Regions from separate parts of the Streptomyces sp. NBC_01255 genome, predicted to be linked through region 2. Evidence: riboswitches for the same ligand, from Rfam matches in the RefSeq annotation. Region 2 holds a riboswitch; the other holds the start of a gene.
The links. Region 2 has a riboswitch for glycine ahead of gcvT (glycine cleavage system aminomethyltransferase GcvT). Riboswitches for the same ligand answer to the same signal wherever they lie in the genome.

Region 1 (14,645 bases), 4.6 Mb from region 2:
CCATCCGGCGCCACGTGTTCCGGGCGTGAGGCCGATGAGCGAGGACCCTCAGATGCCTGAGAAGCCGATGCCCGAGAACCCGATGCCTGAGAACCCCGACAAGTCCCGGAGCCCCCAGGAGCCCCAGGAGCCGCAGAGTTCGCCTGGTTCGCAGAGCCCCGAGCCGGGCGAGAAGGCGGAGCTGCCCGAGGGGTCCCGGAGTCCGGACGCGGCTGAGGCCGTGGACGCGCCCGTCGCTCCTGGCGGGGCCGAGCCGAGTGGGCGGCGCAGGCTCGCCGCCGCCGTGTGGCCGCCGCGGGTCACCCGGGCCCAGCTCATCGTCGCCCTGCTGCTGTTCGTCCTCGGTCTCGGGCTTGCCATCCAGGTCTCCTCGACCAGCGAGAACAGCGCGCTGCGCGGGGCGCGGCAGGAGGACCTCGTGCGGATCCTCGACGAGCTCGACGACCGCACACAGCGCCTGGAGGACGAGAAGGCGCGGCTCGAGAAGCAGCGCACCGAGCTCGAGTCCAGCTCGGACCAGGCCGAGGAGGCCCGCAAGCAGACCCAGGAGAAGGAGCGGCAGCTCGGCATCCTGGCCGGCACGGTGGCGGCGGAGGGGCCGGGGATCACCCTGACCGTCGGCGATCCCACCGGAGCCGTCGAGTCCGACATGCTGCTCGACGCCATCCAGGAGCTGCGCGCGGCGGGTGCCGAGGCGATCCAGGTCAACGGTGTGCGCGTGGTGGCGGACAGTTATTTCACCGGTAGCGGTGACGACATGCGGATCGATGGAACGAAGGTGGCCGCTCCGTACGTCTTCAAGGTCATCGGCAAGCCGGAGGATCTCGAGCCCGCGCTCAACATCCCCGGCGGTGTCGTGCAGACCCTCGAGAAGGAGCAGGCCACAGCCACGGTGGAGCGGTCGGCGAAGATCGTCGTCGACGCCTTGCGACCCGCGAAGCGGCCTGACTACGCTCAGTCGTCCTCGCAGTGAGGCGGGGGACGAGGGGGTCCCGCGACAAGGGCATGACGTTGCGGGGGGTCGGCGCACCACAACGGTGGTGCGTGGTGGAAACTGTCCGGAGGATACGGACGTTGTGAAGGTGTCCGGGTCGGCAGGTGTGATGGATCTCGGTTCGTCCTGCCCCACGGGCGGGTCTGTTTCGGTCAAGGGGAATCGCCCGTGAAGTTGTTTGCGAAGTTGTTCGGCAAGAGCGCACGCGAGGACGGCGGCAACGCCAGGCACCGCGCGCCGCGCCATGCCCAGAGCGAGGAGCAGGGCGGCGAGCGCCCGCTCTTCCGCGATGAGGTCGACGGTCAGGGCGGTGACATTTCGGGCGCGCAGGGCGCGTCTTCTGTTGACCCCGCCGGGGCCGGACGCATAGGTTTCGGGGAACCATCAACCTCAAGTACGGGTGGAGGGTTTACCCCCGATCCGTACGCGACACAGACCTCCGCGGGGCTGCCGCGGCAGGAGGATGCGTCCATGCCGGTGTGTACGAGGTGCGGTCACCGCAACGCGGCCGACAGCCGCTTTTGCTCTCACTGCGGCACGCCGCTGCGGGGCGGGGTCGCCGCCGAGCGTGCGTCCGAGACGACGTCGACGATCTCCATCTCGGGGCTCGAGGCGTACGACGCGGAGGTCACCGGTCAGACCCAGCTTCCGTCGCTGTCTCCCGAGGCGCTCGCGGCCGTGGAGGCCCTGCCTCTGGGTGCCGCGCTCCTCGTGGTGCGCCGGGGGCCGAACTCCGGCAGCCGGTTCCTGCTCGACGGAGAGCTGACGACGGCCGGCCGTCACCCGCAGAGCGACATCTTCCTGGACGACTTCACCGTCTCCCGGCGTCATGTCGAGTTCCGGCGGGCACAGGACGGCAGTTTCACCGTCGCCGATGTCGGCAGCCTCAACGGCACGTACGTCAACCGTGAGCCGATCGAGTCGGTCGTGCTGTCCAACGGCGACGAGGTGCAGATCGGCAAGTACCGGCTGGTCTTCTATTCGAGCCAGCGGGGCGTGTGACGCCTCGGAGAAGCCTTCAGGGAAGGTCCATGCTGCGAACACCGACGGGCGGTGCCGGAAACGGCACCGCCACCGCGGGCGACCGGCTGGTGAGCATCGGCACGGTGCTGAACCAGCTGCGCGACGAATTTCCCGAAGTGACGATCTCCAAGATCCGGTTCCTGGAGGCCGAGGGGCTCGTGGAGCCCCGGCGGACGGCGTCCGGGTACCGGAAGTTCAGCCCGCAGGACGTGGAGCGGCTCGCTCAGATCCTGCGGATGCAGCGGGACCACTATCTTCCGCTGAAGGTCATCCGTGAGCATCTCGACGCTCTCGCCCGGGGTGAGCAGGTCAGCCTCCCGGCGCCCGGGCGCCGGGGAGAGCTGCTCGACGGACCCTGGGAACAGGACGGGGAACGGCCCACCGCCACGCGGATCGGCCGGGCCGAGCTGATCGCCGCCGCAGAGGTGACCGAGGCCGAGCTCGCCGAGTGGGAGTCGTTCGGTCTCATCGCCGAGGTGCGGGGCGGCGGCTACGACGCGGAGGCCGTCACCATCGCCGGACTTGTCGCGGATCTGGGGAGATTCGGTCTCGAACCCCGGCACCTGCGGGGCGTCAAGGCGGCCGCCGACCGCGAGGCCGGCCTCCTCGAACAGATGGTCGCGCCGCTGCGCCGGCACCGTAATCCGCAGACCAGAGCACATGCGGAGGCCACCGCGAAGGAGCTCGCCGAGCTCTCCGTGAGGCTGCACGCGGCCTTCGTGCAGACGGCTCTGGGCATCCGGCTCCAGTGATCTTGGACGGGCCCGACTATCCAAACCGGTCGGGCACGTCCTAGGGTTGCTGTGTGAACGAGCTCGACGTTGTGGGTGTCCGGGTGGAAATGCCCTCCAACCAGCCGATCGTGCTCCTGCGGGAAGTGGGAGGCGATCGGTACCTCCCCATCTGGATCGGACCGGGTGAGGCGACCGCGATCGCCTTCGCCCAGCAGGGGATGGCCCCTCCGCGGCCGCTGACGCATGACCTTTTCAAGGACGTGCTGGAGGCCGTGGGGCAGGAGCTCACCGAGGTCCGCATCACGGATCTGCGTGACGGGGTCTTCTACGCCGAGCTGGTCTTCGCCAGCGGCGTCGAGGTGAGCGCCCGGCCGTCCGACGCGATAGCACTGGCTCTGCGGACCGGAACGCCGATCTACGGCAGTGACGGTGTGCTGGACGACGCCGGTATCGCGATTCCGGATGAGCAGGAGGACGAGGTGGAGAAGTTCCGCGAGTTTCTCGACCAGATCTCACCGGAGGACTTCGGGACCAACAGTCAGTGAGACGTGCGGCCGGAGGCCGCTTGCCATGCCGTCGCGCGGGCCCGTCGTGAAGCCCGCCGCGCGCGCCGTTCGCGGGGTGCTGTCAGAGCATTCGAGTAGCCTTTCCCCGGGGAGAGACACGGCAAACCACTCTCAGGGTGATTATCACTCGGCGTGCCGAGTGTGGCGATCGTTGACGCACCCCGAGTGACTGCCTACCTTCGTGTGGGCAGGTCAAGGACGGAGGGTCGGCGTGATGAGCAGCGCGGACGGTACGGCAGGGAGCTCGCTCGGACGCGTGTCCGGGGAGTCCGGTCCGTATCCGCTTCACGGCAGTGTGGGCGACCTCGGGGCGGACGCGAGTACGGGCCCGGCGGGTGACGTGGTCGGCTACCGCGGCCCCACGGCCTGCGCGGCCGCCGGCATCACCTATCGGCAGCTGGACTACTGGGCGCGCACCGGACTCGTGGAGCCGAGCGTGCGGCCCGCGTACGGGTCGGGGACCCAGAGGCTCTACAGCTTCCGCGACGTCGTCGTCCTGAAGATCGTCAAGCGCTTCCTCGACACCGGGGTGGCCCTGCAGAACATCCGGGCGGCGGTGCAGCACCTGCGGGCCCGGGGCTTCCGCGATCTGGAGCGGATGACGCTCATGAGCGACGGTGCCACGGTCTACGAGTGCTCCTCGCCCGACGAGGTCGTCGACCTCCTCCAGGGCGGGCAGGGCGTCTTCGGGATCGCCGTCGGGGTCGTCTGGCGGGACGTGGAGGCCGCGCTGTCGCAGCTGCACGGGGAGCGGGTCGACACGGGCGAGACTCTCGTCGGGCACAACCCGGGTGACGAGCTCGCCCGGCGGCGGCGCGACAAGGCGGTCTGAGCGGGGGGCCTCCGCCTCTGCACAGGGGCGGCCTCCGGGCTCTGCCAGGGGCCTCTGCAGCGCTTTCGGTGGCGGTGGTCCCGGGTGGTTGCCGCCCCGTTGTCAGTGGCATGGGGCAGCATCGGAAGTGTGAGAGCCGCGCCGACGATCCTGCATCTCGACATGGATGCGTTCTTCGCCGCCGCCGAGCAGGCGGCGAAGCCCAGCCTGCGCGGAAAACCCGTGGTCGTCGGGGGTCTCGGGCCGCGCGGCGTGGTCGCCACCGCCTCGTACGAGGCACGCCGTTTCGGGGTGCACTCGGCCATGCCGATGGGCCAGGCGCGGCGGCTCGCGCCGAACGCCGCGTATCTCGTCCCGCGCTTCGCCTTCTACCGGTCGATCAGTGAGCAGGTCATGGAGCTCCTGGGGCGACTCTCGCCGCTCGTGGAGCCGCTCAGCCTCGACGAGGCCTTCGTGGACCTGGAGGCCGGGAACCTCGCCGACGACAGCGCCGGCGCGCGGGTCGTCGGCGAGCGGCTGCGGGCCGACATCCTGGCGACGACGGGGCTGACGGGGTCGGTGGGGCTCGCGGGGTCGAAGATGATCGCGAAGATCGCCTCGGAGGAGGCCAAGCCGGACGGGCTCGTCCTCATCGAGCCGGGGACCGAGAGGGAGCTGCTCGGGCCCCGGTCGGTGCGGATCCTGCCCGGCGTCGGGCCCGCGACCGGGGAGCATCTGCGGCGCGCCGGGATGACCACGGTCTCCGACCTGGCCGAGGCGGGCGAGGACGAGCTCGTACGGCTGCTGGGGCGGGCGCACGGGGCCTCGCTGCACCGGATGGCCCAGGGGTACGACGACCGGGCCGTGGTGGCCGAGCGGGACGCCAAATCGGTGTCGGTCGAGGACACCTTCGACGTCGACCTGCACGACCGGGTGCGGATCAGGACGGAGGTGGAGCGGCTCGCCGAGCGGTGCGTGGGGCGGCTGCGGGCCTCGGGGCACTCGGGGCGGACCATCGTCCTCAAGGTGCGGCGGTACGACTTCTCGACGCTGACCCGGTCCGAGACGCTGCGGGGGCCGACGGACGACCCTGGGGTCGTCCGGGAGGCCGCCGGGCGGCTCCTGGAGGCCGTCGACACCACCGGGGGCGTGCGGCTGCTCGGGGTGGGCGTGAGCGGGCTCGCGGACTACACGCAGGAGGATCTCTTCGCCCAGGCCGAGGAGGAGCGGGCGGCGGTCGCGGTGGCGGCGGCGAAGACGGAGGCGGTGGAGTCGGCGGGGACCGGTGCCAGTGCTGGTGCCGATGCCGGCGGTGTGGCGGATGAGGCTGGGGCTGCCGGGGCCGTCGCCGTCGAGCGGCAGTGGGCGCCCGGGCACGACGTACGGCACGCGGTGCACGGGGCGGGGTGGGTGCAGGGGAGCGGGGTCGGACGGGTCACGGTGCGGTTCGAGGAGCCGTGGTCGGCGCCGGGGCGGGTGCGGACGTTCTCGGTGGACGATCCGGAACTCGAGCCTTCGGAGCCGTTGCCCTTGGTGCGGGGCGAGTGCCGGGCGGGGGCGTGACGGCTCGGTGGTCCGGTGCCGGTCTGTGCGGTGCGCCCGGCCTTGCGGCCGGGCCGGGGTACCTGTGGGGGGTTCGCGCCGTTGGCGGCTGTGGGGCCTCCGCTTGTGTTGCTCGTGCGGCTGGGTCCGTACCGGTGCGGGTTGCCGCGGGTCAGGGGCCCTCTTGGCCTGCCAGGTGACCGAAGTCGGTGTCCCGGGGGTTCTGGGGTGGGGGTGGGAGCGTGAGGTTGTAGTGGCGGTAGAGCTGGAGCTCCTGTTCCGGGGAGAGGTGGCGGCCTACGCCGAAGTCCGGGGCGTCCTTGATGAGTGCGCGTTCGAACGGGATGTGGAGGCCGTCTTCCAGGAGGTCGCTCGGCTCCAGCGGTACGAAGGCGTCCCGGCTGAACAGGCCGGTGCGGACCGCGGCCCATTCCGGGATGCCGGTCGCGTCGTCCAGGTACACCTCGTCCACGGTTCCGATCTTGTGCCCGTTCCGGTCGAACGCCTTGCGGCCGATCAGGCTGCGCGGATCGATGTCGGTCTGCACGGTCCCTCCAACTGGTCGCAACTGCTCTACACCCCTACGAAAGTGCACATCTGGGATGTCGGCCACTTGAGCGATGGGAGCCGCAACCTCGCTGGTAGGCTGGCTGTGGCTGTCGACCCTGTGCGGGAGAGTCCCCCGGAGAAACCTTCCGGAGGGCGCCGAAGGAGCAAATCCTCCCCGGAATCTCTCAGGCCCCTGTACCGCGCGGACGAGGTCACTCTGGAAAGCAGAGCGGTGTCCACGGCATGCGCTCTCACCGACGGTGAAAGCCGGCGTGCCGCGAGGCGTGCCGGTGAAACTCTCAGGTTGAGATGACAGAGGGGGAGGCCGTCCGGGTACCCGCGCCGTGGTGCCCCTCGCAGGTCGTGACGACCAGGAGGCCTCCGTACATGACCGCCAACCGCATTCCGCTCTCCGAGCTCGAACAGGGCATCCCGTTCGAGCAGCGGCACATCGGGCCCGACGCCGAGGCGCGGGCCAAGATGCTCGCTCAGGTCGGTTACGGCTCGCTCGACGAGCTCACCGCCGCCGCGGTGCCGGACGTGATCAAGAACGCCGAAGCGCTGGGCCTGCCGGCCGCGCGCACCGAGGCCCAGGTGCTGGCCGAGCTGCGCACGCTCGCCGACAGCAACCAGGTCCTCGCCCCGATGATCGGCCTCGGGTACTACGGGACCTTCACGCCTCCGGTCATTCTCCGGAACGTCATGGAGAACCCGGCCTGGTACACCGCCTACACGCCGTACCAGCCGGAGATCTCGCAGGGGCGTCTGGAGGCGCTGCTCAACTTCCAGACCATGGTCGCCGACCTGACCGGTCTGCCCACCTCGGGCGCCTCCCTCCTCGACGAGGGCACCGCCGCCGCCGAGGCCATGTCCCTGTCCCGGCGCGTCGGCAAGGTCAAGAACGGCGTCTTCCTCATCGACGCCGACGCCCTGCCGCAGACGATCGCCGTCATCGAGACCCGCGCCGAGCCGACCGGTGTCGAGGTCGTCGTCGCGGATCTCAGCGACGGGATCCCCGCCGAGATCGCCGAGCGCGGTGTCTTCGGTGTGCTGATCCAGTACCCGGGCGCCTCAGGTGCCGTGCGGGACATCAAGGCCACCGTCGACCAGGCCCACGAGCTCGGTGCCATCGTCACCGTCGCCGCCGACCTGCTCGCGTTGACCCTGCTCACCTCGCCCGGCGAGCTGGGCGCGGACATCGCCGTCGGCACCACGCAGCGCTTCGGCGTGCCCATGGGCTTCGGCGGTCCCCACGCCGGCTACATGGCCGTCCAGGACAAGCACGCCCGCTCCCTGCCCGGTCGCCTGGTGGGTGTGTCCGTCGACGCCGACGGCAACCGCGCGTACCGCCTCGCCCTGCAGACCCGCGAGCAGCACATCCGCCGCGAGAAGGCCACCAGCAACATCTGTACGGCTCAGGTGCTGCTCGCCGTCATGGCCGGCATGTACGCCGTCTACCACGGGCCGGACGGGCTGAAGGGGATCGCGCAGCGGACCCACCGGTACGCCACGATCCTCGCCGCGGGTCTCACCGCCGGTGGCGTCGAGGTCGTCCACGGTTCGTACTTCGACACCCTCACCGTCCGGGTGCCCGGCAAGGCCGACGAGGTCGTCGCCGCCGCCCGTGACGCCGGTGTGAACCTCTACCGCGTCGACGCCGATCTCGTCTCGATCTCCTGTGACGAGACCACCGGCCGCGAGCAGCTCGCCGCCGTCTGGGGCGCCTTCGGTGTCGACGGCGACGTCGAGGCCCTGGACGCCGCCGCCGAGGACACGCTGCCCGCCGGGCTGCTGCGCTCCGACGCGTACCTGACCCACCCGGTCTTCCACGCGCACCGCTCCGAGACGTCGATGCTGCGCTACCTGCGCAAGCTCGCCGACCGCGACTACGCGCTCGACCGCGGCATGATCCCGCTCGGCTCCTGCACGATGAAGCTGAACGCGACGACCGAGATGGAGCCGGTGACCTGGCCCGAGTTCGGCCAGATCCACCCCTTCGCCCCGATCGACCAGGCGCAGGGCTACGTCACGCTCATCACCGAGCTGGAAGACCGCCTCGCCGAGGTCACCGGATACGACAAGGTGTCGATCCAGCCCAACGCCGGTTCGCAGGGCGAGCTGGCCGGTCTGCTGGCCGTCCGCGCCTACCACCGCGCCAACGGCGACCTCCAGCGCACCGTCTGCCTCATCCCGTCCTCCGCGCACGGCACCAACGCCGCCTCCGCGGTGATGGCCGGCATGAAGGTCGTCGTCGTCAAGACCGCCGACGACGGCGAGGTCGACATCGCGGACCTGCGCGCCAAGATCGAGCAGTACCGCGACGAGCTGTCCGTGCTGATGATCACCTACCCGTCCACGCACGGCGTCTTCGAGGAGCACGTCGCCGACATCTGCGCCGAGGTCCACGAGGCCGGCGGTCAGGTGTACGTCGACGGTGCCAACCTCAATGCGCTGGTCGGGCTCGCCAAGCCGGGCAAGTTCGGTGGCGACGTCTCGCACCTCAACCTGCACAAGACCTTCTGCATCCCGCACGGCGGCGGTGGCCCCGGTGTCGGTCCGGTCGGTGTGCGTGCGCACCTCGCCCCGTACCTGCCGAACCACCCGCTCCAGCCCACCGCGGGCCCGGAGACCGGCGTCGGCCCGATCTCGGCGGCCCCGTGGGGCTCCGCCGGCATCCTGCCGATCTCCTGGTCGTACGTGCGTCTGATGGGCGGCGAGGGCCTCAAGCGCGCCACGCAGGTCGCCGTGCTCGCGGCGAACTACATCGCCAAGCGCCTGGAGCCGCACTTCCCGGTGCTCTACACCGGTCCGGCCGGTCTGGTCGCCCACGAGTGCATCGTGGACCTGCGTCCGCTCTCGAAGGAGACGGGCGTCACGGTCGACGACATCGCCAAGCGTCTGATCGACTACGGCTTCCACGCGCCGACCATGTCCTTCCCGGTGGCCGGCACGCTGATGATCGAGCCCACCGAGTCCGAGGACATCACCGAGCTCGACCGCTTCTGCGACACGATGATCGCGATCCGCGCGGAGATCGAGAAGGTCGCCTCGGGCGCGTGGCCCGCCGACGACAACCCGCTGCACAACGCCCCGCACACCGCGGCCGCGCTGGGCGGCGAGTGGAACCACCCGTACACCCGTGACGAGGCGGTCTTCCCGGCCGGTGTCTCGGCCGCCGACAAGTACTGGCCGCCGGTCCGCCGCATCGACGGCGCCTTCGGCGACCGGAACCTGGTCTGCTCCTGCCCGCCCATGGACGAGTACGACCACTGAGGCGTCGAGGCGTTGACGCGCTGAGCATGGGCCGAGGGCCGGTTCGGAGGATCTCCTCCGGGCCGGCCCTCGGCGCTTCTCTCCCTCGTACGTGATCTCCGCGCGCTCAGGCGGCGGTCGTCACCTGTCCCGCCGTCAGTGGCCGGTGCGGGGCGATGATCTGCCCGTCCGGCAGCAGTTCACCGGTGTCCTCGAAGAGCAGGACGCCGTTGCACAGCAGGCTCCAGCCCTGTTCCGGATGGTGCGCCATCAGGCGGGCCGCCTCCCGGTCGTTGGAGTCGGCGGTGGGACAGGCAGGCTGGTGCTGGCACATGGGTGGGTTCTTTCGCTGCGTCGTGGTGGATGTCCTGCGGCTCTTCGCGCTCATCGCCGCCCCCGTCGGTCGGTTCGGTTCCGGTCCCAGTCTTGCCCCATGGACGGTCTTCCGCAGGTATTTCGCGTCAGCTCGTCCTCTCCGGGGAAGACGCATCACCCGCAGGGGCGGTTCAGGTCAAGTGCACCGTCTCTTCGGGTGGTTCGGGGTGGTCCGAGCGGGCTAGTCCGTACGGGAGCGGCGTTCGGTATGGCCGTTCGGGCGCGGTTCTCGGACAGCAGTGCGCCCCGTGACCCGGGTGGGTCACGGGGCGGGAGCCGTAGGCGGGGTGGATCAGGCGGGCGCCGCCGAGCCCAGGAGGGGCGGCGGCGCGAGACGCGTACTGAGCACGGGCAGGAGGTCGGCGACCTGGTAGGGCCGGTGGGCCGCGATCCCCGGCGGCGCGGGGGCCAGGGGTACCAGGAGATCGGCCGCGGCCGGGGTGTCGGTCGTGCCGTCCGCCTCCGGTTCGGCGTGCAGCCAGAGCGTCAGCATGTAGAGCTCGGGTACGGAGAGCAGCCGGGGCTGGTACGGGGTGGGCAGCGCCTCGGCCTGGAGCAGGGCCCGTTCCGTCGCGGTGACGTACGGCCCCTCGAAGAAGTGCGAGAAGGTCCAGCCGTCCGGGGTGAGCATGGTGTCCGCGGCGGCGATCGCCCGCTCCCCGTTCCGGATCAGGAACCGCCAGGCGGTGAGCCGGGTGCGGGGCGACCGTCCAGGTGCTCCCATGACGCCGAGGACGTGTACGGGCAACGGGAGTTCGGGGCTCAGTGGTCCCTGCGCGGCCCGCAGGGCGGGAGTTCGGGCCTCGCGGACGGCGGTCGGTGAGCCGAGGGCCGCGAGAACACTGCGGAGGGCCGGCGCGGGGGCCGGAGAGGGTCGGAGCATGGTGGGTCGCCTCTCACTCAGGAGACACGGTGATGCGTGGGCAGGTACGACGGCGCTGTCAGCGGCGCGGCCAGAGAGGGGCCATGGGGCCATGACCGGGCACCAACACTCTGCCTCGTCCGCGGAGTTTATACGACACGTGTTCACAGAGTGTTTCCGCTAGACGGCGCCGATATTCCTGGCAAGGCCTCATCAGGCCTTATTCCGGGGGCTGTTCAAGCGGAATCATGACGGCCGCGCGACGCTCACCTGCGTATTCCTCGCCGGGCCGGACGGCTGAATTGTGATCCCCCGTCACGGGACAATAGGACATTGGTATATGTCGACCGTGTCATGCCTTCGGAACGTGCCGGTGGAGAGCTCCTTCCAGCCTATCCTCCGGCGGCCCGGTTCCGCAGGCGTTGTGGATCAGCGAGGTGGGCATCATGGTCCGTGACGCGCGGCCGTCGTCGCGGCTGCCCACGGTGGGAGGGACGGCTTCGATGGGGGAGAAGGTCGATGCGGACGGGTTCGGCCCGGCCGACCGACAGCGGTACCGGAGAAAGCTCCAGCAGTGTCTCGCGGGGCTCGCGAGGCTGCTGGCGGAGAAGAGGTTCGACCGGCCCCGAAATCTCATGGGTCTGGAGATCGAACTCAATCTCGCCGGTGCCGACGGGCTGCCCCGGATGCTCAACGCGCCCGTTCTGGAAAGGATCGCGAGCTCCGATTTCCAGACCGAACTCGGAATGTTCAACCTGGAAGTGAACATCGCTCCCCACCGGCTCGGCGGCAGGGTATTCGACCGGCTCGCCGAGGAGATCGGCACCGGACTCGGATACGCCGACCGCAAGGCCGCGGAACTCGACGCCGGCGTCGTCATGATCGGCATACTCCCGACGCTCGCCCAGAGCGACCTGGTCTTCGAGAACCTGTCGGCCGCCGACCGCTACGCGCTCCTCAACAACCAGATCCTCGCCGCCAGGGGCGAGGACTTCACCCTCGACATCCACGGAGTCGAACGGCTCCTGTGCACCTCGGAGTCGATCGTGCCGGAGGCCGCCTGCACCTCCGTCCAGCTGCACCTCCAGGTCACGCCCGCCCGGTTCGCCGCCGTCTGGAACGCGTCGCAGGCGGTGGCGGGCGTCCAGATCGCCCTCGGTGCGAACGCGCCCTTCGTCTTCGGCCGTGAGGTGTGGCGCGAGTCCCGGCCGCCGCTGTTCCAGCAGGCCACCGACACCAGGCCGCCCGAGCTGCAGTCCCAGGGCGTCCGGCCGCGCACCTGGTTCGGGGAGCGGTGGGTGGACTCGGTGTACGACCTCTTCGAGGAGAACCTCCGCTACTTCCCCGCCCTCCTCCCCATCTGTGACGAGGAGGACCCGCTCCTCGTCCTCGACGAGGGCGGTGTCCCGAAGCTCCAGGAGCTCGTCCTGCACAACGGCACGGTCTACCGCTGGAACAGGCCCGTGTACGGCTGGGTCGACGGGGTCCCGCACCTGCGCGTGGAGAACCGGGTCCTGCCCGCGGGGCCGACCGTGACCGACGTGATCGCGAACGCGGCCTTCTACTACGGGCTCGTGCGCTCGCTCGCCGACGAACCGCGGCCGGTCTGGAAGCGGATGGCCTTCGAGGACGCGGAGGCCAACTTCGACACCGCCTGCCGTCACGGCATCGAGGCGGAGCTGCGCTGGCCCCGCTCGGGCCGCGCCGGCGGCGTCGCGACCCTGCCGGCGGTACGTCTCGTCCTCGACGAGCTGCTGCCGCTGGCCGCGGCCGGACTGGACGCCTGGCACATCGAGCCGGCGGACCGGGACTTCTACCTCGGGGTGATCGAGCAGCGCTGTCTGCGGAAGGTGAACGGGGCCTCCTGGCAGGCCGACACCTTTCACCAGGCGCTGGATGCGGGCCTCGATCGGGAGGCGGCGCTCGCCGCGACCACCCGCCGCTACCGGACGCTGATGCACGAGGGCGAGCCGGTGCACACCTGGCCCGTGGGGATCGGCTGACGCCTGCCCCGCGCGCTCCGGGCTGCGGTCCGGGGCGGTATCCCGGGCATGGGTGATCATGTCAAGGTAGTCGAGGCGGGACGCGACTGCCGGAACGGCATGGGCCCACGACCGGGAAGTGGAGACAGGTGTGGTGTCGGAGCAAGACGTGAGGGACGCTTCCCTGCCCCCCGGAGGACTGCCGCGGAAACTGCTGCGCTCCGAGACCCTCATCGTGCTCGCGCTCTCGCTCGGCGCGAGCGCGTTGTCGTCGCTCATCAGCTTCATCGGCTCCCTGACGAGGCCGGGGTCGCTGAAGGAGCAGGCGGCGACGCTCAACGGCTCGTACGCGCCGGGGCGGCCGTGGCTCGACCTGTCCTGGCAGCTCTTCGGCATCGCCTCGGCGCTCGTGCCGGTCGTCCTCGTCGCCCATCTGCTGCTGCGGGAGGGCGCCGGGCTCCGGGCCATCGGCTTCGACCGGACCCGGCCCTGGCCCGACCTGGGGCGCGGGGCGTTGGTCGCGGCGGGGATCGGGAGCGCGGGGCTGGCCTTCTACCTTGCGGCGCGGGCGACCGGGTTCAACCTCACGGTGGTGCCGGAGTCCCTGCCGGAGGTGTGGTGGAAGTATCCGGTGCTGATCCTCTCGGCGGTGCAGAACTCCGTCCTGGAAGAGGTCGTCGTCGTCGGCTATCTGCTGCGCAGACTCGGGCAGTTGGGGTGGACTCCGATGGCGGCGCTCGTCGCGAGTTCGGTGCTGCGCGGCTCGTACCACCTCTACCAGGGGATCGGCGGTTTCCTCGGCAACGTGGTGATGGGCGTCGTCTTCGTCCTGCTGTACCGGCGCTGGGGGCGGGTCGGGCCGCTGGTCGTGGCGCACGCGCTGCTCGACATCGTGGCGTTCGTCGGTTACGGGCTGCTGGCGGGCAAGGTGGGCTGGTTGCCTACCGGGTGACGGGATGAAGGACGTGGGGGAGGGGTGAGGGGCGTGCGGCTTGAGCCGTATGCCCCTCACCCCTTTCGTTCTTTGGCGTCAGGCGTGCAGGTCGCCCTCGATGACCGTCACGGCGTGGCCGGTCAGCAGGGTGCGCTCGCCGCGCAGGTGGGTGCGGACGAGGCCGGTGCGGGCGCCGCCCTGGAAGCCGGTGAGCTCGTCGCGGCCGAAGCGGGCCGACCAGTAGGGGGCCAGCTCGGTGTGGGCGCTGCCGGTCACCGGGTCCTCGTCGATGCCGAGGGCGGGGAAGAAACAGCGGGAGACGAAGTCGTAGCCGCTGTCGGGGTCGTCCGCGGCGGCAGTGGTGATGACTCCCCGCGTGGCGAGGCTCACGAGGGCGGCGGAGTCCGGCGTGAGGGAGCGCACGGTGGCCTCGTCGCGGAGCTCGACGAGGAGGTCGCCGAGGTGCGCGGCCGTGTCGTGGACGGCGACGACCTCGGCGCCGAGCGCCTTCTCCAGGCCGTCGGGGACGGGGACGGGGGTGAGGGAGGAGGTCGGGAAGTCCATCGTGATGGTGCCGTCCTCGGCGGCGGTGGCGCCCAGGACGCCCGACCGGGTGGCGAAGCGGACGGTGCCGCTCGCCCTGCCGGTGGTGTGCAGGACGTGGGCCGTGGCGAGCGTGGCGTGGCCGCACATGTCGACCTCGGTGGTCGGGGTGAACCAGCGCAGGGCCCAGTCCGCCTCGCCGCCGGCGGGCAGGGGGTGGGCGAAGGCCGTCTCGGAGAGGTTGACCTCGGCCGCGACCTTCTGGAGCCAGGAGTCCTCGGGGAAGGAGTCGAGGAGGAGGACTCCGGCCGGGTTTCCGGCGAAGGGCTGATCGGTGAAGGCGTCGACGATTCGGATCCGCATGCCGCTGACCGTACAAGGTGCCGAAACGTGCGGACCAAGGCCAATCGCGGAGAACTGGACCGTGCCGAGGGAGAACTGGACCGGGCTGTCCGGCGTCCCCCGAGTGGGACCGTCG
Region 2 (14,645 bases):
CGAGCGCGGTGATCATCGCCGCGCGGTCGATGATCGTGCCGCGCTTGAGCGCGGAGATCACACCCGTGGACACACCGAGGACCAGCCACAGCACGGCGGCGCCGAGGACCATGGAGAGGGTCACGGGGAAGGCGTCGACGATCATCGTCCACACCTCCTGCTCGGTGCGGAACGAGTAGCCGAAACAGGGCATCGCGCAGTGGATGGTTTCGCCACCGCCCGTGTAGTCCCGGCCGACGAAGATGCCGGAGACGAAGTGCCAGAACTGAACCAGGATCGGCTCGTCCAGGCCCAGCTTCTGACGGATGCCCTCAATGGATGCCGGATCCGCCTGCTTGCCGACGAACATCGCGGCAGGGTCGCTGCCGGTCATCTTGGGGATGAGGAAGAAGATGCTGAGCGTCACGAGCGTGACGACGAGCAGCATCGCGACGACTGCGAAGAGCCGTCGGACTATGTATGCAAGCATGCGGTCGGCCGGTCGGCGGCAGGGGGACCCGATCGGATCCCCCTGCCGCCGCCCTCGGCCATCACCTGCCCTTCGGACCTGGCGGCGGGTGGTGCGCCGGTGAAGCGGGTCGGATTACTTGACGACGCCGAGCGACGCGTAGTCGTAGCGGCCGTTGTAGGCGTCCGCCGTGTAGACGTTGGTCAGCCTGGAGCTGCGCCAGATGATGTTCTTCTCGTGGGTGAAGGGCAGGTAGACCGCGGCCTCCGAGACCTTCGTGTTGATCTGCTTGTAGAGCTCGCCGGCCTTGTCGGGGTCGGTCTCCTTCAGTGCCTGGTCGAACAGGCCGTTGATGGCCTTGTCGTTCAGCTGGGAGAAGTTGTTGTTACCGCTCTGGAGGATGAAGCGGCCGTCGACCAGCGGCTGGAGGAAGCCCTGCCCGGTCGGGAAGTCGGCGCCCCAGCCCATGATGATGATGCCGTAGCCCTTGTCCTTGACGACCTTCGGCGAACCGATGATGCCGGACGTCTGGGCGCCGTCGAACAGGTCGATCTGGGCGTCGATGCCGACGGCCTTCAGCGAGTTCTGGAGGGACTCGGCGGTCGCGATCTCGACCTTCTTGTTGTTGCGGACCGCGATCGTGGTCTTGAAGCCGTCCGGCTTGCCGCACTTCTTGAGCGCGTCCTTCGCCTTGGCGAGGTCCGGCGCGCCGCCGAGCTTGCCGTACGGGTCGGCCTTCGCGTCGGCACCCTTGAGCGCCGGCGGCAGCATGTTGGTGGCGATGTCGCCACCGCCCTGCGGGCCGCCACGGGCGGTCTGGAGGGACTTGGAGTCGGCCGCGTAGATGATGGCCTTGCGGCACTCGATGTTGGGGATCACCGTCTGCGGGAAGACCGCGTAGCGGATGAAGCCCGTCTGCGGGTTGTCGACGTTGCCCTTGTGCTGCTGGAGCACCTTCTGGCGCGCGGCGGCACCGACACCCGTCGCGTTGATGTCGAGGTCGTACTCGCCCTCGACCAGACGGTTGTCCATGTCGTCGGCGTTCGTGGTGAACGTGACGCTGATCTTGTCCGGCAGGGCCTTGCGGATGGTGTCCGTCTTGGAGTCCCACTTGTCGTTGCGGACAAGCTTGATGGACTTGTTCGGCGTGTACGACTCCCACTTGTACGGACCGGAGGAGAAGGGCTTCAGCTGGTACTTGGCCTTGGTGTCCTTGTCCTGGCGGACCGGGGACGCGGCGGGCATGGCCAGCATCTGCAGGAAGTCACCGTTGGCGACCGGCAGCTTGAAGATGATGGTCTTGTCGTCCGGGGTCTCGATCGCCTTGAGGCCGAGCTTGTCCGCGGAGGTGTCCTTGTACGGGCCCTTGTACTCGCCCTTGGGGTCCAGGACCTGCTGGAGGTAGATCGGGCCGCCGGAGATGACGTCCTGGGCCCAGATGCGCTCGATGCCGTACTTGATGTCCTTGGAGGTGATCGGCTTGCCGTCCTCCCAGGTGACCCCGTCCTTCAGCGTGAAGGTGTAGGTCAGGCCGTCGGCCGAGACCTTGCCGGCGTCGGTGGCGAGGTCCGGGACGAGCTCGGTGGAGGCGGCGCCCGGCTCGGCCTTGAAGGTGACCAGCTGGCGGGTGTAGTAGCGGGCGAAGTCCCACACGAAGCCGTAGTAGCCGCGCTGCGGGTCCCACGAGTCGGCCTCCTGCGAGCCGATGAACTTCAGCTCGCCGCCCTTCTTGTCCGAGGGGTTGGCGACCTTGTTCACGGCGGCGTTGAAGCCGGCCGTGCCCGCCTTGTTGCCGTCCTTGCCGTCCGTCTTGCCGCCGTCGCCGCCGCACGCGGTGGTGACGACCATCGTGGCCGCTGCCAGCAGCGCGCCCGCGGCGATTCTGCGCCTCTGAGAGCTCATCAGAGTCATGGGTCTCGCAACCTCCGGAGTAGTGGCGGCCGTCATGTCGGTCCGCCGTTGGGGGATGAGCCTCCTGTCGCCAGCGGCAGGGGCGGGGCTTGTGTCGTCTTGGGTCCGTCGACGAGCGGTCAGCGGGAGCCCTTCGGGTCGAGCGCGTCACGCACGCCGTCGCCGAAGAGGTTGAACGCCAGGACGGTGATGAAGATCGCGAGGCCCGGGATCACCATGAAGACGGGGTCCGCCTCGTACGTGGTGATGGCCGTCGACAGCATCTGCCCCCAGGAAGCGGTGGGAGGCTTCACACCCGCGCCGAGGAAGCTGAGCGCCGCTTCGGTGAGGATGTTGGTGGGGATCATGAGGGTCGCGTAGACCATGATCGGGGCGATCAGGTTGGGGAGCAGCTCGCGGCGCAGGATGTAGAGGCGGCCGGCGCCCAGGCTCTGGGCGGCCTCGACGTACTCGCGGTTGCGCAGCGAGAGGGTCTGGCCGCGGACGATGCGGCCCACGTACGGCCAGCCGAAGAAGCCGATGACGACCACCAGCGCGGCGATGCGCACGCCGGAGCCGTCGAGGCCGAGGAGCTCGTTGGGCAGCACCGAGACCAGGGCGATCGTGAAGAGCAGCTGCGGGAAGGCGAGCATGACGTCCATGACCCGGCTGAGGACCGCGTCGATCCAGCCGCCGAAGTAGCCCGCGACGATGCCGAGGACCGTGCCGAGGACGACGGCGAAGACCGCCGCGAGGAAGGCGACGAGCAGCGAGATCCGGGCGCCGTAGACGATGCGGCTGAAGACGTCGCGGCCGTTGACCGGCTCGACGCCCAGGAGGAAGTCGGAGCTGATGCCGCCCCAGGACCCGATCGGCGTGCCGAAGAGCGGGTCGATCTGGTCCTCGTGGAAGTCGTTCGGCGGGTGGCCGAGGAGACCGACGATGACCGGGGCGAAGATCGCGACCAGGATGAGGAAGACGACGACGAAGGCGCCCGCGAGGGCGAGTTTGTCGCGCTTCAGGCGCGTCCAGGCGATCTGCCAGGGCGAGCGGCCCTGGATCGCCTTGGCGGAGGCGTCTGAGCTGCCGGAGTTGTCCGGAGTGCCGGGAGCGTCGGGCGCGCCGACGACGGTGGCGGTCGACTCGCCCGCACTCGTCTCGTGCAGTGGTGCCGTCATCGTGGTGAGGACCCCTCTCGGCCGCCGGTAGCCGGCCCTTGCCCTGCCGCGGGTAGCGGCTCGGTGGAACAACCTGCGGGGCTTCGATTCGAAGGGAGCCGAACGCCCGGTGTTCCGGGGAGTCTTCAATGCCTCCGCGATCACCCGCCAGCCCTGACGAGGAATGTTTGCTCAAACGTGATGCGGTGCTGCGACTTCCGTTATCCGGACGTCGCGATCACCTGAGCGGACCATCTCGGGTCCTCTTCACCGCAATCGGACATGTCACACAACTAGGCGTTCGAGGTGCGGTATTGGGGCGAACAACGGCCTCCGGAGAGGACTCCGGAGGCCGTTGGGGCAGGAAGGGGAAAGAGTGACGTCTCAGTATCCGGACTGGGCCGGCGGCGGGTAGCCGTATCCCGGCACGGCGGCGGATCCGCGTCCGGCGTGCGCCTCCCGGTCGTAGAAGGGCCGCGCGTTGGCACTCAGCCAGAGGGCCACCGGGTCGTACGCGTCGGAGAGCGCGACCGTCGAGACGGGCAGCCCGTCGGGCACGGCGGAGATCGACTGGCGCATCATCGCGCGGACGGAGTCGACGGCGGCCGCGGACGTGTCGTACAGGTCGAGTCCGACGGCGAGGTACGGGGAGCCGAGCGCGGGCTGCACCCAGCCGCGGCGCAGCGACCGGACGGCCGGCGTGCGGTGCGCGTTCTGCGTGAGCAGGGCGTAGAACTGCGGGATCTCCAGTGCCGGCTCGCTGACGCGCAGCGGCCCGGCGGGCATCCGGTCGAGGCCGGTGGCGATCCGGCGCAGGTCGGCCCACGGGATGCCGACGCCGCCGCCGGGGGCGTGCGGATTCAGCCAGATGCCCCAGCGGTCGGGGTAGAGGGCGCGGGCCATCTCACGGCCGGTGACGAGCTCGTGGGCGCGGTTCCAGCCGGAGGCGGCGAGCTCCTGCGCGGAGGTCACGCAGGGCGCGTAGCCGAAGCCGTCGACCTCCATGTTCCCGTACTGGGCGTCGGACGAGCCGGCCGAACCCTGCCAGAGCAGCATCCAGACCTCGCCGTCGGCCAGGGCGTGCAGCAGCCGCTCGTACGCGTCGTAGCGTCCGGGTGCCACCTGGCGCAGCATGTGCTCGACCTGACCGGTCGCAGCGGTGCCTGACGCGCTCACCCTGGGTCCCGCCCCTCTTCCGTTCACCACGTCCGCCCGGACGTCGTCTGTCCGGCTACCGATTCAGTTCAGCTTAAACAGGGTGCCGCTCACCCGGCGGCGCGCTGGTAGAAGGGGCGTACCCGCTCCAGCATCCAGTCGCCGACCGGGTCCTGCGCCATGTCGAGCAGGATGAGGTTGACCGGCCAGGCGACCTCGACGCGGCCGAGGGCGCGGCCGAGGGCGTCCAGGGGGGCGTTGCGGTCGACGCCGTCCCAGGCGGCGAGCTGGACGCCGATGAAGAGGGCGGGTTCGGTGCCCTCGACGCTCGCGAGGGCGCGGCGGGCGGTGGCGACGACGCCCGTGGCCTCGAACTCGGCGGACGCGGCGGCGAGGAAGTCGACGGGGTCGTCCTGCCAGTCGGGCTCGAAGAGCCGGACGCGGCCGCCGGTGGCCGGGCCGTCGAGCGGGGTGCGGCCGGTCCGGCAGAGTTCCGCCACGGCGGGCGGGGGCAGCGGGACGCCGACGGTGCCGCCGGGGTTCACGGCGATGCCCAGCTGCGGGGGCAGGCCGCGGGCGAAGTCGCGGGCGGGGGCGACGGTGTAGGACATGTGCGTGCCGACACAGGCGACGAACTGCTGCTCGGAGCTGAAGACGGGGACGAAGGCCGCGCCGTCGATCTCCATCGTGGCGAGGTCCAGGTCGGGACTGTCGGGACCGCCGCCGTTGGGCAGCGGGATCCAGACCGGGCTGCGGCCCAGCACCTCGACCAGTCGGCCCCCTGCGCCGGGGTTGCCGAGCGAGGCGGCCAGCACCTCTTCGAGCTCATTGCCCGGCCACGTCACGTCCACGGTCCCACTTCCCCTGTTCTCGCGCGGGCGCACCCTCCCGCGCCGCCCCGCAGCACCCTAACGCCGCCCCGGAGCCGCCGTGGCCAAAAGCAGGGGGTACGAGCAAGAGGGACGGCCCTCGGGCCGCGTCGGGGGCGCCCTCAGGCCGCGTCGCGGAAGCCGATCCTCCGCAGGGCGTCCGCGGCGTCCCGGTCCAGGAGCGTCGCGGACGCGCAGCCGTGCGGCAGGGCGCCGGACTCGGCGGCCCGCAGGAGCCGGCCGACGGCCCGCCGGTGCCGGGCGAAGGCGTAGGCGGAGACACCGCGGCCCCGGGCGCGCTGGCCGTCGCGCGCGATGTCCGGGCCGACGTCGAGCAGGACCAGGTGCAGGGCGCCGCCGCGGCGCCGCGCCTCGCGGGCGAGCCAGCGCCGCACCCAGGACTGGGTGCCGCAGTCGTGCACGACGACGCTCGCGCCGGAGCGCAGGGCGCGGCGCAGTCCGGCGTAGTGCGCGAGCCGGACCAGGGGGCGGTAGACCGCGTACGGCAGGAGGCGCGGCATGCGGGCCTCCCAGCGCTCGCGGACGTCCTGGGAGTCGATGCCCCGGCCTTCGGCGGCGCGTCTCATGAGGGTGGACTTGCCGCTGCCGGGCAGCCCGGAGACGACGACGAGGTCGCCGGCGGCGAAGGTGAGGGCACGGGGCCCCCGGCCGCCGCGCTCGCGCAGGTCCCGCAGGAGCCGGCCTCGGCGGCCGGTTCTGGCCCTGGTCCGGGCCCGGGCACGCTGGGACGGTATGCCGGTACTGGTCCCGTATGCGCCGGTGTGCTGAATCCTCATCGTTGCTCCCCCTGCCGGGCCTCAGGAGACCCTTGCCCACAAAGTGTAAAGAAGCGGTAATGAGATACAAGTGATGTGCCGCGCGGAGCACGCGTGCAATGATGTGCGCGCCAGGCGCGCTCAGTCGCCATACAACCTCATACCGGCCGCTCGAATCCGCGCGGGAGAGTTCCGGAACGCCTCGGCGTCCGGACGCCGAAGGAGCAAGACCCTCCCTTGAATCTCTCAGGCCCCGTACCGCGTGGATGAGGCAGATCTGAAAAGCGGGACACCCTGCCGTGTCCCCACCCAAGGTGCAAGCCGACCTCTCGTGTGACGAGATGCTCTCGGTGAACCTCTCAGGTTCCATGACAGATGGGGAGGACGTCCTCGCCCGTCATGTGTTTCGTCACCGAACCGCCCTTGGGATCCGGGAGCCACCCCATGAGCACTGCCCCCCGTCTGACCGCCCTCGATGCGCTGCATCGTTCGCTGGGCGCGACCATGACCGACTTCGCGGGCTGGGACATGCCCCTGCGCTACGCCAGCGAGCGGGACGAGCACATCGCCGTCCGGACCAAGGCGGGCCTCTTCGACCTCTCCCACATGGGCGAGATCACCGTCACCGGGCCGCAGGCCGTCGAGCTCCTCGACCACGCCCTCGTCGGCAACATCTCCACGGTGGGCGTGGGCCGCGCCCGCTACACGATGATCTGCCAGGAGGACGGCGGCATCCTCGACGACCTGATCGTCTACCGCCTCGGCGAGACCGAGTACATGGTCGTCGCGAACGCCTCGAACGCGCAGATCGTCCTGGACGCGCTGACCGAGCGCGCGGCCGGCTTCGACGCCGAGGTCCGCGACGACCGTGACGCGTACGCCCTGATCGCGGTCCAGGGCCCGGAGTCCCCCGGCATCCTGAAGTCGCTCACCGACGCCGACCTGGACGGGCTGAAGTACTACGCCGGTCTGCCCGGCACGGTCGCCGGCGTGCCCGCGCTGATCGCCCGTACCGGCTACACCGGCGAGGACGGCTTCGAGCTGTTCCTGAAGCCCGAGCACGCCGAGGGCGTGTGGAAGGCGCTGACCGAGGCGGGTACCCCGGTCGGCCTCATCCCCTGCGGCCTGTCCTGCCGCGACACGCTCCGCCTGGAGGCGGGCATGCCGCTGTACGGCCACGAGCTGACGACCGCCCTCACCCCCTTCGACGCCGGTCTCGGCCGGGTCGTCAAGTTCGAGAAGACGACCAACGACGGCCGCTTCGTCGGCCGTGAGGCGCTCGAGAAGGCCGCCGAGCGCGCCGAGACCGCCCCGCCGCGCAAGCTCGTCGGCCTGGTCGCCGAGGGCCGCCGGGTCCCGCGCGCCGGGTTCTCCGTCGTCAAGGACGGCGTGGTGATCGGCGAGGTGACCTCGGGCGCCCCGTCCCCGACCCTCGGGAAGCCGATCGCGATCGCCTACGTGGACGCGGCGCACGCCACGCCCGGCACCGAGGGTGTAGGTGTGGACATCCGCGGCACCCACGAGGCGTACGAGGTCGTGGCGCTGCCGTTCTACAAGCGCCAGAAGTGACGCAGTCGTCTCATCCCGGGTCTCATCCCGCGAGACCCACGTTCATCAGTACTCCCCCGATCCAGGAGAATCAGGTCATGAGCAACCCCCAGCAGCTGCGCTACACCAAGGAGCACGAGTGGCTGACGGCCGCCGAGGACGGCGTCGCGACGGTCGGCATCACGGAGTTCGCGGCCAACGCGCTCGGTGACGTCGTCTACGCCGACCTCCCCGAGGTCGGCGCGACCGTCACCGCGGGCGAGACCTGTGGCGAGCTGGAGTCGACGAAGTCCGTGAGCGACCTGTACTCCCCCGTCACGGGTGAGGTCGTCGCCAGGAACCAGGACGTGGTGGACGACCCGTCGCTGGTGAACTCGGCTCCGTTCGAGGGTGGCTGGCTGTTCAAGGTACGTGTCGCGGGCGAGCCGGACGAGCTGCTCTCCGCCGACGAGTACACCGCGTTCTCCGCCGGCTGAGACCGGGCCCGAGACCCCTAGGGATCGATTCATGTCGCTTCTGAACACTCCCCTCCACGAGCTGGACCCCGACGTCGCCGCCGCCGTCGACGCCGAGCTCCTTCGTCAGCAGTCCACCCTCGAGATGATCGCCTCGGAGAACTTCGCTCCGGTCGCGGTCATGGAGGCCCAGGGCTCCGTCCTCACCAACAAGTACGCCGAGGGCTACCCGGGCCGCCGCTACTACGGCGGCTGCGAGCACGTCGACGTGGCCGAGCAGATCGCGATCGACCGGGTCAAGGACCTGTTCGGCGCCGAGTACGCCAACGTCCAGCCGCACTCCGGCGCCTCCGCGAACCAGGCCGCCCTCTTCGCGATCGCCCAGCCCGGCGACACGATCCTGGGTCTGGACCTGGCGCACGGCGGCCACCTCACCCACGGCATGCGCCTGAACTTCTCCGGCAAGCAGTTCAACGTGGTCGCGTACCACGTGGACGAGGCCGGTCTGGTCGACATGGCCGAGGTCGAGCGCCTCGCCAAGGAGCACCGCCCCAAGGTCATCATCGCGGGATGGTCCGCCTACCCGCGTCAGCTGGACTTCGCGGAGTTCCGCCGGATCGCCGACGAGGTCGAGGCGTTCCTGTGGGTCGACATGGCCCACTTCGCGGGCCTGGTCGCGGCCGGTCTGCACCCGAACCCGGTCCCGTACGCGGACGTGGTGACCTCCACCACGCACAAGACGCTCGGCGGCCCCCGCGGCGGCATCATCCTCGCGAAGAAGGCGTTCGCGAAGAAGCTGAACTCCTCGGTCTTCCCCGGCTTCCAGGGCGGCCCGCTGGAGCACGTGATCGCGGCCAAGGCCGTCTCCTTCAAGGTCGCGGCCTCGGAGGACTTCAAGGAGCGCCAGCAGCGCACCCTGGACGGCGCCCGCATCCTCGCCGAGCGCCTGGTCCAGGACGACGTCACCGCGCACGGTGTCTCGGTCCTGTCCGGCGGTACGGACGTGCACCTGGTCCTGGTCGACCTGCGGAACTCCGAGCTCGACGGCCAGCAGGCCGAGGACCGGCTCCACGAGGTCGGCATCACGGTCAACCGGAACGCCGTTCCGAACGACCCGCGGCCGCCGATGGTCACCTCGGGTCTGCGCATCGGCACGCCGGCGCTCGCGACCCGCGGCTTCGGGACCGAGGACTTCACCGAGGTCGCCGACATCATCGCGGAGACCCTGAAGCCGGGCTTCGACGGCGAGAAGGCCGAGGCCCTCAAGGCCCGGGTGACCGCGCTGGCCGACAAGCACCCGCTGTACCCCGGCCTGAAGTAATTTCGTACCCTTTTGTTCGTACGAACGTTTGGGGCATCGCGCACACTGAAGGGTGAGCGCGGTGCCCCACCCCGTGTCGTGCCCCGTTTCGATCTTCCTGCTCCGTTCTGCACCACCCCGGCAGACAACGGCGTCTAGCCCCCACAAGGAGTCCCTCCGTGGCCATCTCGGTCTTCGACCTGTTCTCGATCGGTATCGGCCCGTCGAGCTCCCACACGGTGGGCCCGATGCGCGCGGCCCGGATGTTCGCCCGCCGGCTCAAGAACGAGGGCCTGCTCGCCCACACCGCGGCCATACGCGCGGAGCTGTACGGCTCGCTGGGCGCGACCGGCCACGGCCACGGCACCCCCAAGGCGGTGCTCCTCGGCCTGGAGGGCAGCTCGCCCCGCACGGTGAACGTCGAGACCGCGGACGACGAGGTCGAGCGGATCAAGTCGAGCGGCCGGATCAACCTCCTCGGCGCGCACGAGATCCCCTTCGACTTCGACGCCGACCTGATCCTGCACCGCCGCAAGGCGCTCCCGTACCACGCCAACGGGATGACGATCTTCGCGTACGACGCCGAGGGCGCGCTGGTCCTGGAGAAGACGTACTACTCGGTCGGCGGCGGCTTCGTCGTCGACGAGGACGCCGTCGCGGGCGAGAACCCGATCGTCCCCGACGACACCGTCCTGAAGTACCCCTTCCGCACCGGTGACGAACTGCTGCGGCTCGCCAAGGAGACCGGCCTCTCGATCTCCTCGATGATGCTGGAGAACGAGAAGGCCTGGCGCACCGAGGAGGAGATCCGCGCGGGTCTCCTGGAGATCTGGCGGGTCATGCAGGCCTGCGTCTCGCGCGGCATGTCCCGCGAGGGCATCCTGCCCGGCGGCCTGAAGGTGCGCCGCCGCGCCGCGAACACGGCCCGCAAGCTGCGCTCCGAGGGCGACCCCGCGGCACTCGCGATGGAGTGGATCACCCTCTACGCGATGGCCGTGAACGAGGAGAACGCGGCGGGCGGCCGGGTGGTCACCGCCCCGACGAACGGCGCGGCCGGCATCATCCCGGCGGTCCTGCACTACTACATGAACTTCGTGCCCGGCGCGGATGAGGACGGCATCGTCCGCTTCATGCTGGCGGCCGGCGCGGTCGGCATGCTCTTCAAGGAGAACGCCTCCATCTCCGGCGCCGAGGTCGGCTGCCAGGGCGAGGTCGGCTCGGCCTGCTCGATGGCGGCCGGCGCGCTCGCCGAGGTCCTCGGCGGCACCCCCGAGCAGGTGGAGAACGCGGCCGAGATCGGCATGGAGCACAACCTGGGCCTGACCTGCGACCCGGTCGGCGGCCTCGTGCAGATCCCGTGCATCGAGCGGAACGGCATGGCGGCGGTCAAGGCGGTCACGGCCGCGAAGATGGCGATGCGCGGCGACGGCAGCCACCTGGTCTCCCTCGACAAGGTCATCAAGACCATGAAGGAGACGGGCGCGGACATGAGCGTCAAGTACAAGGAGACCGCGCGCGGCGGTCTCGCGGTGAACATCATCGAGTGCTGAACCGTTTCACCGCACGGCCTGGCGCCGGTGCTCCGGAAGAGGCACCTCCGCCGGGCCGTCGCTGTAGTGTCCGCGTCATGACGACGCAGACTCAGACGGAGACCGCCGACGCGGAATGTCTTGCCCTCACCCGCAGCCTGAGGCGCCGCGGCGCGATCGTCCTCGCCGTGTTCGGCCTCGTCTGGGCCTTCGCGGGAGGTTCCGGGATCGCGGCGGCTCCGGCGTCGGTCGCCGTCGGCGTGGTCGCGGCCGTCGTGACCGCCGGCGCGGTCGTGATCGCCTTCCGGGGCACCAGGGGCCCGGTGAACCGCCCGGTCCGGCTGCCGGAGAAGTGGAACCGCGGGGTCGGCCTGGTCAACGCCGCCGAGCTCGTGGCGATCTTCGCAGTGATCGCCGCGTCGAACGCCTCGGGCCACCCGGAGTTCATCCCGGTCGGGATCGGTCTCGTCGTCGGACTGCACTTCTTCCCCCTGGCGCGCCTCTTCGACCAGCGGCAGTACACGGGGACGGCGGTCGCCCTGACGGCGGTCGCCCTGGTGGGTCTCGCTGTCCTCGCGGCCGGCTCCTCGGCGGAGACGATCCGCGCGGTGGTGGGCCTGGGCGCGGCGGTCGTGCTGTGGGCCTCGTCCTTCCACGTGGCCCTGAAGGGCTGAGCGGCTTTCTCGGGTTCAGGGCGCGATCCAGTGCGGGTCGGGCACGACCGTGAGGAGTGCCGAGACGACGACGATCACCCCGAGCGCGGCCACTTCGATCCGCGCCGGGGCCTCGGCGTCGCCGCCGGACAGCATCCGGCTCCTGGCCGCCACGGCCAGCAGGCTCACCCCGCCGAACAGCAGCAGCTTGACCAGCAGGATCCGGCCGTAGGCCGTGGTCAGGACGGCGTCCGACGGCAGCCTCCGAAGGGTGGAGGCCGTGCCGGTGACGACGAGGGCCGCGTAGACGCAGGCGGCCATCCGGGCGTAGCGGACGAGGACCTCGCGGCCGCCGCGCCGCAGCCGCATGGTGCGCAGCACGTACAGGAGCGTGCCGAGCCACAGTGAGGCGCCCGTGAGGTGGACGACGGTGAGTCCGATGCCCACGAGCGGGGTGTACGTCTCGGTGTGGGCCCGCACCGCCTCGGTCACGACCGCGACGGCGAGCGGGGCGGCGGCGAGGCCCGGGCGGCGGGAGGCGGCGCACACGGCGGCCAGGGCGAAGGCGTTGGCGGTGACGAGCAGCAGGCGGCCCTCGCGCAGCCCGTAGACGACGGGCAGGCTCAGCCCGCTGACGACGGCGAGGAGCAGCAGGAGTCCGGCGGAGGCGGCCGCGGCGAGCAGGGCGGCGGGCACGGACAGGGCGCGGGGCCGGGGCCCGTCCCCGGCGAGGCGGCGTCCAACAAATTCGCCGACGTGGACGGCGAGGCCCGTGAGGACGAGGAAGCGCAGGAGCGCGGTGGTGCCGGCGGCGGGTATCCGGAGCTCGCCGGTGCCCGTCTGGGCGAGGCCGGCCCCCAGCAGGGCGAGGCCGATGACGGCGATGGCGGCGACCGCGGCGAGGACCGCCGCCGTAGGACGGCTCGGGGTGCCGAAGGGTCCGGGAAGCGTCACCGGACGATCGTCACCGAGCCCCGGACGGGCGGCAACTCAGCGTTGCGCCGCCCGCCCGGGCGGGCGGATCAGGCCTTGCTGTAGTGGGCCCAGAACTCGTCCCAGGACAGGACGCCGTCGCCGTTGCTGTCACGCTGCTTGATGAGCACCTCGGCGACCGTCTCGGTGACGTTGAAGTCGCCGAACTGCGCCATGAGGCTCTTGTACTCCGCGGCGGTGATGAAGCCGTCCCCGTCCGCGTCGAACTTGTTGAATGCCGTGCGTGCCGACTCGATGTCCGCCACTGCTTCCGCCCCTTCTCGGTGCTTATCTGACGGTGGTCAGATTAGCGGGCCCGCCGCTGCCGGATGAGGGCGGTACGACGGCGGGGACGCCTAGCGGAAGATGCCCGTGTGGCCGAGGGAGTAGCGGCCGGGCTGGGGGTAGACCGCGAGGCCGTGGGGGCCGCCGCCCACGGGGATGCGGGCGAGCTGCTTGCCGCTCGTGGTGTCGATCGCGTAGACCTCGGAGTCGTAGCGGCCCGACAGCCACAGCACCTTGCCGTCGGCGGAGACGCCGCCCATGTCGGGGGAGCCGCCGTCCGGGAGCCACCACTTCTTGGTGAGCTTGTTCTTGCCGAAGTCGAAGACGGAGACCGAGCCCTCGCCGCGGTTGGGGACGTACATCTCGCGCGAGTCCCGGCTGACGTAGAGGCCGTGGGCGCCCTTGCCGGTGGCCAGCAGGGTCGGGGTGGTGAACTTCTCGCCGTCGAGGACCCACATGCCGTGGGCCATCATGTCGGCGACGTAGAAGGTCTTCCCGTCCGGGGAGATCTTCACGTCCTGGGGCATGGCGCCCTCGAAGGGCAGTTTCTGCTGGCCGATCACCTCCATCTTCTCCGTGTCGACCTTGAGGAGTTCGCCGGAGAACTCGCAGGAGACGACGAAGTACCGTCCGTCGGCGGAGAAGTCGGCGTGGTTGACGCCGTAGCAGCTCACCGGGACGGTCTTCTTCCGTTCCATGGTGTGCGGGTCGCGGAAGACGAGTTCGCGGTCGAGCGAGGCCATCACGATGGCGTACTTGCCGTTGGGCGTGAAGTAGAGGTTGTACGGGTCGTGGACCTCGACCGGCTTGCCCGCGACTCCGGTGGCGGGGTCGATGGGGGTGAGGGTGTGGCCCCGGTTGTTGTTGACCCAGAGGGTCTTCATGTCCCAGGAGGGCACGACGTGCTGGGGCTGGATGCCGACCGGGATCGTCTCGACGACCCGGTAGGTCGCGGGGTCGATGACCGAGACGGTGTTGGAGTTGGTGTTGGGGACGTAGACCCGGGAGGGGAAGTCCTTGACCACCGGGGAGAGCTTGTTCGGCCGGTCGGCGGCGTAGACGTCGTTCGGGTCGAGGAGCGGCGGCATGCCGGGGAGCCCGGCGGGCGCCGCGGCCGGCTTGGGTACGGCGGGCGCGGCGGCCTTCTTGACCCCGGCAGTGCCCTTCTCGGGCTGGTTCGCGCCGCCGCAGCCCGCGAGGGTGACGAGCAGGGCCGCGGCGAGGAGGGCTCCGCTTCGCCCGGTGAGGTGTGCCATCAGGTCAGCAGCTCCGTGGTGGTGACCGCGCGCAGTCCGCGGCGGTCGAGGTCGGCGAGGAGGAAGGGCAGCGCGGCGGCGGTGTCCGGGTAGCCGAAGTGCAGGCTGACGACGGATCCGGGCCGGACGGGGTCGGTGACGTTGCGGACGATCGCGGCGGCGCCGGGTGAGGTGAAGTCGAGGGAGTCGACGTCGTACGAGAGGGTGTGCGGGTATCCGGCGCGGTGGGCGGCGCGCAGGACGGCGGGGGTGGCCTGCCGGGTCCTGGAGGGCCGGAACCAGGTGCCGACGGAGCCGGTGAGGCGGCGCAGGCGGGTGGCGCAGGCCTCGATCTCGGCGTGGGCCTCGGTCT

Region 1: it holds a riboswitch for glycine, as region 2 does, so the genes downstream of both, gcvP (aminomethyl-transferring glycine dehydrogenase) here and gcvT (glycine cleavage system aminomethyltransferase GcvT) in region 2, are expected to answer to the same signal.

Annotation. Positions count from the first base shown of each region.
Region 1 is NZ_CP108474.1:7,304,023-7,318,667, forward strand. Features, by position in the region: gene OG357_RS33095 (small basic family protein) at 1-29, shown strand, start outside; gene OG357_RS33100 (DUF881 domain-containing protein) at 35-973, shown strand; gene OG357_RS33105 (FHA domain-containing protein) at 1,055-1,996, shown strand; gene ftsR (transcriptional regulator FtsR) at 2,026-2,769, shown strand; gene OG357_RS33115 (bifunctional nuclease family protein) at 2,823-3,296, shown strand; gene OG357_RS33120 (MerR family transcriptional regulator) at 3,532-4,149, shown strand; gene OG357_RS33125 (DNA polymerase IV) at 4,279-5,691, shown strand; gene OG357_RS33130 (PRC-barrel domain-containing protein) at 5,843-6,217, opposite strand; glycine riboswitch at 6,331-6,430, shown strand; gene gcvP (aminomethyl-transferring glycine dehydrogenase) at 6,607-9,492, shown strand; gene OG357_RS33140 (DUF5999 family protein) at 9,599-9,805, opposite strand; gene OG357_RS33145 (hypothetical protein) at 10,139-10,729, opposite strand; gene OG357_RS33150 (glutamate--cysteine ligase) at 11,212-12,711, shown strand; gene OG357_RS33155 (CPBP family intramembrane glutamic endopeptidase) at 12,860-13,642, shown strand; gene OG357_RS33160 (PhzF family phenazine biosynthesis protein) at 13,721-14,530, opposite strand.
Region 2 is NZ_CP108474.1:2,659,150-2,673,794, forward strand. Features, by position in the region: gene OG357_RS11520 (ABC transporter permease) at 1-469, opposite strand, end outside; gene OG357_RS11525 (ABC transporter substrate-binding protein) at 584-2,359, opposite strand; gene OG357_RS11530 (ABC transporter permease) at 2,479-3,516, opposite strand; gene OG357_RS11535 (enhanced serine sensitivity protein SseB C-terminal domain-containing protein) at 3,880-4,671, opposite strand; gene OG357_RS11540 (enhanced serine sensitivity protein SseB) at 4,761-5,501, opposite strand; gene OG357_RS11545 (AAA family ATPase) at 5,642-6,316, opposite strand; glycine riboswitch at 6,468-6,566, shown strand; glycine riboswitch at 6,568-6,680, shown strand; gene gcvT (glycine cleavage system aminomethyltransferase GcvT) at 6,740-7,864, shown strand; gene gcvH (glycine cleavage system protein GcvH) at 7,942-8,319, shown strand; gene glyA (serine hydroxymethyltransferase) at 8,351-9,619, shown strand; gene OG357_RS11565 (L-serine ammonia-lyase) at 9,778-11,148, shown strand; gene OG357_RS11570 (DUF7010 family protein) at 11,226-11,801, shown strand; gene OG357_RS11575 (CopD family protein) at 11,817-12,734, opposite strand; gene OG357_RS11580 (EF-hand domain-containing protein) at 12,803-13,018, opposite strand; gene OG357_RS11585 (YncE family protein) at 13,109-14,293, opposite strand; gene OG357_RS11590 (polysaccharide deacetylase family protein) at 14,293-14,645, opposite strand, start outside.